DNA from 3 places in the Delftia sp. CH05 genome. Region 1 is predicted to be linked to each of the others. Evidence: predicted binding sites of a transcription regulator. Region 1 holds the regulator's gene; each other region holds the start of a gene.

The links. Region 1 encodes HrcA, which represses chaperone genes, less so after heat shock. Its sites were predicted from a motif close to TTAGCACTCNNNNNNNNNGAGTGCTAA; they were not measured.
Region 2: the regulator HrcA is predicted to act here: its motif matches at 1,754-1,780, upstream of rpoH (RNA polymerase sigma factor RpoH).
Region 3: the regulator HrcA is predicted to act here: its motif matches at 1,229-1,255, upstream of groES (co-chaperone GroES).

The regions. Positions count from the first base shown of each region.
Region 1 covers NZ_WUMG01000002.1:118,875-122,149, forward strand. The annotation lists gene GRX31_RS02360 (CHASE2 domain-containing protein) at 1-678, shown strand, start outside; tRNA gene GRX31_RS02365 (tRNA-Arg) at 768-844, opposite strand; tRNA gene GRX31_RS02370 (tRNA-Ile) at 1,023-1,101, opposite strand; gene hrcA (heat-inducible transcriptional repressor HrcA) at 1,169-2,173, opposite strand; gene GRX31_RS02380 (NAD kinase) at 2,204-3,100, shown strand; gene recN (DNA repair protein RecN) at 3,103-3,275, shown strand, end outside.
Region 2 covers NZ_WUMG01000005.1:3,814-7,088, reverse strand. The annotation lists gene GRX31_RS06350 (Bug family tripartite tricarboxylate transporter substrate binding protein) at 1-682, opposite strand, end outside; gene rpoH (RNA polymerase sigma factor RpoH) at 779-1,723, opposite strand; gene GRX31_RS06340 (2,3-butanediol dehydrogenase) at 1,989-3,056, opposite strand; gene GRX31_RS06335 (NAD(P)/FAD-dependent oxidoreductase) at 3,126-3,275, opposite strand, start outside.
Region 3 covers NZ_WUMG01000011.1:143,190-146,464, reverse strand. The annotation lists gene GRX31_RS11970 (sigma-70 family RNA polymerase sigma factor) at 1-261, opposite strand, end outside; gene groES (co-chaperone GroES) at 1,343-1,633, shown strand; gene groL (chaperonin GroEL) at 1,682-3,275, shown strand, end outside.

The DNA.
Region 1 (3,275 bases):
GACCAGGCCATGCAGTTCATCTCGCACGACATACGGGCGCCCGTGGCATCCATCATCACCTTGCTGGAGATGCAGCGTGGTTCCGTACAAGCGCCCGACCTGGGCATGCTGCTCCCGCGCATCGAAGGCTATGCCCAGGCCTCCCTGCAGCTGGCCGACGATTTCGTGCACCTGGCTCGTGCCCAGCAGCAGGCGCTGCGCCGGCAGCAGCTGGACCTGGGCCTGGTGCTGGACCAGGCCGTGGAAAGCTGCTGGGCCCAGGCCAGCGCCGCCCATGTGCAGCTGGAATTCAGCCTGCCCGAGCAGGAATGCCCCGTGCTGGGCGACCCGGGCATGCTCCACCGCGCAGCCGTCAACCTGATCGGCAACGCCATCAAGTACGGAGCGCACGGGCAACCGGCAAGCGGCGCCACGGTGCAATGCCTGCTGCTGCAGGACGCCGGCCATTGCCGCATCGCCATCCGGGACCACGGACCCGGCATGGATGCACAGGCCGTCGCCCGCCTGAGCCAGCCCTTCGAGCGCCTGGACCACCATCAGCACCTGGACGGCGCAGGTCTCGGGCTGGCCTTTGTCCGCACCGTGGCTGCCCGCCATGGCGGGCAGCTGCAGATAGAAAGCGCGCCAGGCCAGGGAAGCACCTTCACCATCGTGCTGCCGAAGGCGCAGCAAGCCTGACCGGGGGTGTCATCCCAGCGGATCCCAGCGGATGGCCCGTGAAAACGAAAAAGCCCTGAAGTCTTTCAACTTCAGGGCTTTGCGTTTTTTGGTGCGGCTGGCAGGAATCGAACCCACGACCCCTTGGTTCGTAGCCAAGTACTCTATCCAGCTGAGCTACAGCCGCAACGCTTCGCATTGTAGCAGCGGGTTTTGGAGCTTCCAGGCAAAAGCGCCATATTTCTGCAAAAAACCTGGAAGTCGCATTCAACGGCAGCCGGGCGCAGCCATGCCAGCCGGCAGCGTCGCGCCCAGCAAAAAAGCCTGCCGCCCGGAAAGGCGGCAGGCTTTTTCATACCAATGGATGGTAGGGCCTCCCAGAGTCGAACTGGGCACCAACGGATTATGAGTCCGCTGCTCTAACCAAGCATGAGCTAAGGCCCCTGATTCACCAAGGCAGCGCGGATCCACGCCATGGCAAACGGCTATTGTAGATCCTAACCTGCCCAGCTCAGCGCTTGTGGCTCAGCGCGTTGCTGACCAGCTTGGAGGTGATGTCCACGATCTGGATCATGCGGTCGTAGTGCATGCGGGTGGGGCCGATCACGCCCAGCGTGCCCACCACCTTGCCATCGAGCTCGTAGGGCGCGCTGACCACGGACAGCTCCTCGAAGGGCACGACCTGGCTTTCGCCCCCGATGTAGATGCGCACGCCTTCGGCCTGGCTGGAGAAATCCAGCAGCCTGAGGATCTGGGTCTTTTGCTCGAACAGGTCGAAGGCGCGGCGCAGATTGCCCATGTCGCTGGAGAAATCGCTGACCGACAGCAGGTTGCGCTCGCCCGCGATGACCACGTCCTCCTGGGCGCTGGTCATGGCCTCCGTGCCCACGTTGACGGCTGCCTGCATGAGGGTGGCCACCTCGCCGCGCAAAAGCTCGACCTCGCCCTTGAGGCGCTCGCGCACCTCTTCCATGGCCAGGCCTGCGTAGTGGCTGTTGAGAAAGTTCGATGCCTCGATCAGCTGAGAGGCCGAGTAATCCACGTCGGTGAAGATGACGCGGTTTTGCACGTCACCGTCGGGCGAGACGATGATGACCAGAAAGCGCCGCTCCGACAGTCGCACGAATTCGATGTGCTTGAACACCGAGGTGCGGCGAGGCACCAGCACCACGCCCACGAACTGGGAAAGGCTGGACAGCAGATTGGCGGCGTTGGCGATGACTTTCTGCGGCTGCTCGGGCACGAGCTCGGGCGTCACGATATCTGCACGGTCCGCCGTGAGCATGGTGTCCACGAACAGCCGGTAGCCCCGGGCGGTCGGAATGCGGCCGGCCGAGGTGTGCGGACTGATGATCAACCCCAGGTCTTCGAGGTCAGCCATCACATTGCGTATCGTGGCAGGCGACAATTCAAGCCCCGACGCACGCGACAGGGTTCGCGAGCCCACAGGCTGGCCGTCAGCGATGTAACGCTCGATCAGCGCTTTGAGCAACAACTTGGCACGTTCGTCGAGCATGTGATGATTTTAATGATGTAATTTCCAGAAATGACGTCCACGTTTCGCCACGTTGCCTTGATCGGGAAATACCACGCTCCCAGCGCAAGCGCCCTGTCCGAGAATGCCAGCAACGCGCTCGAGCGCATTGCGGACTTCCTCAGGCGCCAGGGCTGCGAAGTCGTGCTCGATACCCAATCGGCCCTGCACGCAGGGCTCACAGACTACCCCACCCTCGATGTCGATGGCCTGGGCAGGCATTGCGACCTGGGCCTGGTCGTCGGCGGCGACGGCACCATGCTCGGCGTGAGCCGGCACCTGGCGCAATACGGAACGCCCCTGATCGGGGTGAACCAGGGCCGCCTGGGCTTTGTCACCGACATCGCGCTGGAGGACTTCGAGGCCACGCTCACGCCCATGCTGCAGGGCGAGTACGAAGAGGACCTGCGTCCCCTGATGTGCGCCCGCGTGATCCGCGACGGCGAATGCGTGTTCGAGGCCCTGGCCATGAACGACGTGGTGGTCAACCGCGGCGGCACCTCCGGCATGGTGGAGTTGCGCATCGAGGTCGGCGGCCGCTTTGTCTCCAACCAGCGCGCCGACGGCCTGATCGTGGCCACGCCCACGGGCTCCACGGCCTATGCGCTGTCCGCCGGCGGGCCGATGATGCATCCGTCCATCCCCGCCTGGGTGATGGCACCCATTGCGCCGCACAACCTGTCCAATCGCCCCATCGTGCTGTCCGATGCCAACGAGGTCACGATCGAAGTCGTGGCCGGGCGCGATGTCAGCGCCAATTTCGACATGCAGTCGCTGGCCTCGCTGCAGCACGGCGACCGCATCCTCGTGAGCCGCGCCCACCACAGCGTGCGCTTTCTGCACCCCAAGGGCTGGAACTACTTCGCCACGCTGCGCAAGAAACTGGGCTGGAACGAGGGAGGCGCCTGACCATGGCGCTCAAGCGCATCGTGCTGCGCGACTTCGTGATCGTGCAGGCCCTGGATCTGGACTGGCATGCGGGCTTCACCGTGCTGACCGGCGAGACCGGCGCCGGCAAATCCATCCTGATCGATGCATTGCAGCTGGCCCTGGGCGCCCGCGCCGACGCCGACGTGGTGCGCGA
Region 2 (3,275 bases), on a different contig from region 1:
CGCCGCGCAGCTTGCCGGCCTGGACCTGGGCCATGGCCAGCGCGGGCGGCAGCATGGACAGCTGCAGGTCGCCGCCCTGGATGGCGTTGAACACCTGCGGGTAGCCGGGATAGGGAATGTGCTCGGGCCTGAGCGCGGAGCGGCTCTTGAGCAGCTCCATGCCCAGGTGGCCCACGGTGCCCACGCCGGGCGAGCCGTAGCTCCAGCGGCTGCCGGCCTGGGCAGCGGCCTCCAGGAAGGCCCGGCCCTCGGGCGCGCCGGCCGGCGCCACCAGCACCAGGGGTGCCACGCCGATCAGGCTGACGGGCTGCAGGTCCTTGACGGGGTCGTAGCGCACGGCGGGGTTGAGCAGGCGGGCAATCGTCAGGTTGCCGTTGATCATCACGCTGAAGGTATGGCCATCGCGCGCACGGGCCACCTGCTCGCCTGCAATGTTGCCGCCTGCGCCCACCTTGTTCTCGACGATGACGGGCTGGCCCAGGCGCTTTTCCAGCGGCTCGGCCAGGGCGCGCGCCGTGAGGTCGGGCGAGGAGCCCGCGGGAAAGCCCACGATCAGATGCAGGGGCCTGCTGGGCCACTGGTCGCGCGCCACGGCGGCGCAAGGCAGCAGGGCCGAAGCCAGGGCGGTGGCCAAGGCATTGGCGAAGAGGCGGCGTAGTGGCGAGATGGCGCTGGCGGGCATGGGTGCGTGGGGGCCGCAAAGGCTGCGGGCAATAAAAAACCCGGAGATTATCCGGGTTTGTCTTGAAGCAGCCTGTCAGCCCAGGCCGTCAGGCCATCAGGCGAACTCGGCCAGGGCCTTCTTCATCTTCTTCATGGCAGCCACCTCGATCTGGCGAATGCGCTCGGCGCTCACGCCATACACGGCGGCCAGCTCATGCAGCGTCATGCCGCCCGAGCCGTCATCGTTGACCTTGAGCCAGCGCTCCTCGACGATGCGGCGGCTGCGGTCGTCCAGCGAATCCAGCGCCATGGCAATGCCGTCGGTGGCCAGATGGTCACGCTGGCGCGACTCGATCATGGCCGTGGGCTCATGTGCGCCGTCGGCCAGATAGGCGATGGGACCGAAGGCCTGCTCGCCATCATCGCTGGGCGAGGGGTCCAGCAGCACGTCGCCACCGGCCAGGCGCGTTTCCATCTCCATGACTTCTTCGCGCTTGACGTTGAGCTTCTCGGCCATGGCGTCGATCTCGCCGGAGGTCAGCGTGTCGCGCAGCATGGCGCCGTCCTCGGCCATGGCGGCGTCGGACTTCAGGCCCTGCTTCATGGAGCGCAGGTTGAAGAACAGCTTGCGCTGGGCCTTGGTCGTGGCGACCTTGACCATGCGCCAGTTCTTGAGGATGTACTCGTGGATCTCGGCCTTGATCCAGTGCATGGCGTAGCTCACCAGGCGCACGTTCTGATCGGGATCGAAGCGCTTGACGGCCTTCATCAGGCCGACATTGCCTTCCTGGATCAGGTCGCCGTGGGGCAGGCCGTAACCCAGGTACTGGCGCGAGATGGACACCACCAGGCGCAGGTGGGACATCACCAGACGCCCTGCGGCGTCCAGGTCACTGTGTTCCTTGAGCTTGCGGGCGTAGTCCTGCTCTTCCTCGAGGGTGAGCATGGGCAGGCGGTTGACCGCGGAAATGTAGGCATCCAGATTGCCCAGAGGCGGCACCAGGGCCCAGGGGTTAGCGGGCGCCAAGGTGGTCGCAATGGAGCCGGAGGCGTTTGTCATTGCAGAGTTCCTTTCTTCCATTCCTTCATATTAGCACTCGTTAGGATTGAGTGCTAAAGCCGAAGTTCCGCGGGTTTTTCAGTCGGTTGCAGAAATCTTCGGCACTGCAAAAAGTCGCTTCTGGCTAGTCTGAGCGATTTTTGGAAACCCTGCTTGCCGGCGGGAGGCATGTGTCGGCCCCCGCCGGGTTTTGACCCCTTTGCGCCTGGCTCCGCCGGCGACCGGCACGAAAGATGCAGGTTCGTGCAGTCGCGGTGCCCAGCGGCTATTTGAACCGTGGCTGCACGATGATCTTCACCGCCGACTCGTTGTTGTGGATCAGCGTGTCAAAGCCCTGGGCCACCAGGTCATCGAGCTGGATGCGCTGGGTGATGAAGGGCTCGAGGTTGATCTTGCCCTCCTCGACCAGCTTGATGGTTTCCTGGTGGTCGTTGCAGTAGGCGATGGTGCCGCGCACGTCCAGCTCCTTCATGACCACGCTGTGCACGTTGATGGTGGCCGGATGGCTCCAGATGGACACGATCACCACCACGCCCGTGGCCTTCGTCGCGGCCACCAGCGTGTCCAGCACCTTGTTCACGCTGGTGCATTCGAACGACACATCCACGCCCTTGCCGCCGGTGAGCTTCATCACCTCGGCCACCACGTCCACCTCGGAGGGGTCCAGGATGTGATCGGCCACGCCCGATTCACGCGCCTTTTGCTTGCGCTTGGCACTGAGCTCGGTGATGACGACGGTCAGGCCCTTGGCCTTGAGGATGGCCGACAGCAGCAGGCCGATGGGGCCGGCGCCGCCCACCAGTGCCACATCGCCGGCCTTCGCTCCGCTGCGGGTGTAGGCATGGTGGCCCACGGACAGCGGCTCGATCAGCGCGGCCTGGTCCAGTGGAATGGCATCGGAGATGGGATGCACCCAGCGGCGCTTGACGGCAATCCGCTCGGACAGCCCGCCACCGCGCCCGCCCAGGCCGATGAAGTTCATGTCCTTGGACAGGTGGTAGTTGTCGCCCGGCCCCGTGGGCACATCGTCGGCCACGATGTAGGGCTCCACCACCACATGCTGGCCGACCTGGATATCGTCCACCCCTGCGCCCACGGCGTACACCACGCCCGAGAACTCATGCCCCATGGTGATGGGGGCGGACTCGCCCGAGATGGGATGCGGGTGGCCGCAGGGCGGGATGAAGATCGGCCCTTCCATGAACTCATGCAGATCCGTGCCGCAGATGCCGCACCAGGCCACTTCGATGCCCACGGTGCCGGGCTCCACCACGGGTTCGGGGATGTCCTCGATGCGGATGTCGCCCCGGTCGTGGAAACGTGCTGCTTTCATGATTGAACTTTCTGTTTTGCAAGGCTGGGTTGGCGGGCGGCACAGCCGCCCCATGGCGATTATTCGGCCTTACCGCAGGTGATGAACTTGCTGCAGGTCATAGACACGCACCGGCAGGCCTTCCTGCCGCGCCTTGAGCTGCAGCGCCAGGTACAGCGAGTAGTGGCGCGACTGGTGCAGGTTGCCGCCGTGGAACCACAGCGCCTCTTGCTGCGTGGG
Region 3 (3,275 bases), on a different contig from region 1:
ATAGGCCTGCTCCACGCAGCGCTTGCGGTAGAGGTTGGCGGCCAGACCCTGGGCAATGGTCATCAGCAGGGCACGCGGTTCGCGAATGGCCTGGATCTCGGCGCCGCTACGGCCCAGCAGGCGCACATAGGTGTCCTGGGTCAGATCGGCCGCATCAAAGGCATTGCCCAGGCGCTTGCGCAGCCAGCCCAGCAGCCAGCCGTGGTGGTCGGAGTAGAGAGTGGCGACATCGGGAACAAGGGCGCGGTCGGCGGCGGGCATGGGAAAGCGGCACGAGTGAAGCAGGAGGAAAGGCACCGGGGCAATATGCAGCGGCAAACAAGAATGCTTCTTATTTTCATTGTATCCAAATCCTACATCGTCATTGCACCAACCTGCGCACCAACGCCTGAGTGCGGACGCTCGGCGCGAGCACCATCGTGGGCTGATTCCAACTTCGTTGAAACCAGTCGGAGCGACGGCATGGAGTCGACAGGAATCAGCGGTGCAGCGCGAAATGGGGCCTTCGAGGCGAAGCACGGCGCACCGAAGAATCGACTGGCCACTTCCAAACGGTGAAGCGGTCGTCCAACAATGGAAGCCTTCAACGGCCGGTGTTGGTCGTCCCTGTCACTCTCGCTTTGCACAGTGAAGGGCGTAGATCAGCCTGAGGCCATCGTTAGAAAGTCTGCAGTTGCCAACTGCTCCGCAGCGATTGCTGCTGCTCACGGCCACCTCGTGACCTATCAGTTGCAGCCACATGGTGGTCATCCAAGCTTCAGGGCTGGCGGCATCGCCAGATGCTTCGCGCCTCATCCGCACCCGACCTGGTGAAGCTCCCCTTTAGGACTGGGCCGTCATCGTGCCACGAAGGCGGAGCTTTTCTCCCTCTGACCTCAGAGGTCACCAGACGAGGCTTCGGTCTCGTTCGCGCCTGATCAAGGACAGTCACTCTGCACGGCTGGCTGATCTTGGGTGCGCTCAGCACCACGGCCAGGGCGCCTTCGATGCGACGTCAGGTCACAGCCCGCAAGGCTGCATGGTGATTCAGCGACAGCCTTTCGCCGGAAGTTCTGTGTGCTCCTGCAGGCTGCGCTTCGCCGCTGGCCAGCGCGGGCGCGCCCCGAAAAAACTAAAGATCAGTGGCGGAAAAGCTAATGGGTAGTGGCGTTCCGCACTCCGCGCCGGATGTGCCGTCTTGCGGCACATCCGGCCCTACCCCTTGAAACCTGGCCGAATTGCCTTATTATTAGCACTCGTTGGGTATGAGTGCTAACAATCCTCTGTCCCACATTGCTTCGAATGCCGGCCCGCCGGGCCGGCAAGTCTTTGTTTCAACTTTGTTGATGATTTAGGAGTTGGTATGAACCTGCGTCCCCTGCACGATCGCGTGATCGTCAAGCGCCTCGAAAACGAAACCAAGACGGCTTCGGGCATCGTGATCCCCGACAACGCCGCCGAGAAGCCCGACCAGGGCGAAGTGCTGGCAGTGGGTCCCGGCAAGAAGAACGACAAGGGTGAAGTGATCGCCCTGAACGTGAAGGTCGGCGACCGCGTTCTGTTCGGCAAGTACAGCGGCCAGACCGTCAAGGTCCATGGCGACGAACTGCTGGTGATGAAGGAAGACGACCTGTTCGCGGTCGTCGAAAAGTAATCCACGCGCTTCGAAACCGCACTTTCCAACTGAATCCGGAGAATTGAAATGGCAGCAAAAGACGTAGTTTTCGGCGGCGAAGCACGCGCCCGCATGGTTGAAGGCGTGAACATCCTGGCCAACGCGGTCAAGGTCACGCTGGGCCCCAAGGGCCGCAACGTGGTGCTGGAGCGCTCCTTCGGCGCCCCCACCGTGACCAAGGACGGCGTGTCGGTCGCCAAGGAAGTGGAACTCAAGGACAAGCTGCAGAACATGGGCGCCCAGCTCGTGAAGGAAGTGGCCTCCAAGACCAACGACATCGCCGGTGACGGCACGACCACCGCCACCGTGCTGGCACAGGCCATCGTCCGCGAAGGCATCAAGTACGTGGCCGCCGGCCTGAACCCCATGGACCTCAAGCGCGGCATCGACAAGGCTGTCGCCGCCCTGGTGGAAGAGCTGAAGAAGCAATCCAAGGCCACCACCACCTCCAAGGAAATCGCCCAGGTCGGCTCGATCTCCGCCAACTCCGACGAATCCGTGGGCAGCATCATTGCCGAAGCCATGGACAAGGTCGGCAAGGAAGGCGTGATCACCGTTGAAGAAGGCAAGTCGCTGGCCAACGAACTCGACGTCGTCGAGGGCATGCAGTTCGACCGCGGCTACCTGTCGCCCTACTTCATCAACAACCCCGAAAAGCAGGTTGCCCTGCTGGACAACCCCTTCGTGCTGCTGTTCGACAAGAAGATCAGCAACATCCGCGACCTGCTGCCCACGCTGGAAGCCGTGGCAAAGGCCGGCCGTCCCCTGCTGATCATTGCAGAAGACGTCGAAGGCGAAGCCCTGGCAACGCTGGTGGTCAACACCATCCGCGGCATCCTGAAGGTTGTGGCTGTCAAGGCTCCTGGCTTCGGCGACCGCCGCAAGGCCATGCTGGAAGACATCGCCATCCTGACGGGCGGCAAGGTCATCGCTGAAGAAGTGGGCCTGGCGCTGGACAAGGTGACCCTGGAAGACCTGGGCCAGGCAGTGCGCATCGAAATCGGCAAGGAAAACACCACCATCATCGACGGTGCTGGCCAAGCTGCTGAAATCGAAGCCCGCGTCAAGCAGATCCGCATCCAGATCGAAGAAGCCACCAGCGACTACGACCGCGAAAAGCTGCAAGAGCGCGTGGCCAAGCTGGCCGGCGGCGTGGCCGTGATCAAGGTCGGCGCTGCCACCGAAGTCGAGATGAAGGAAAAGAAGGCCCGCGTTGAAGACGCCCTGCACGCTACCCGCGCTGCTGTGGAAGAAGGCATCGTGGCCGGCGGCGGCGTGGCTCTGCTGCGTGCCAAGCAAGCCGTGGGCGAACTGAAGACCGGCGACGCCGAGCAGGACGCCGGCATCAAGCTGATCATGAAGGCCATCGAAGCGCCCCTGCGCGAAATCGTGGCCAACGCCGGTGGCGAGCCCTCGGTGGTGGTCAACGCCGTGCTGAACGGCTCGGGCAACTACGGCTTCAACGCCGCCAACGACACCTACGGCGACATGCTGGAAATGGGTATCCTGGACCCGACCAAGGTGACGCGTACGGCCCTGCAGAACGCCGCTTCCGTGGCATCGCTGCTGCTGACGACCGAAGCCATGATCGCCGAGTCCCCCAAGGCTGAAGGCGCCCCCG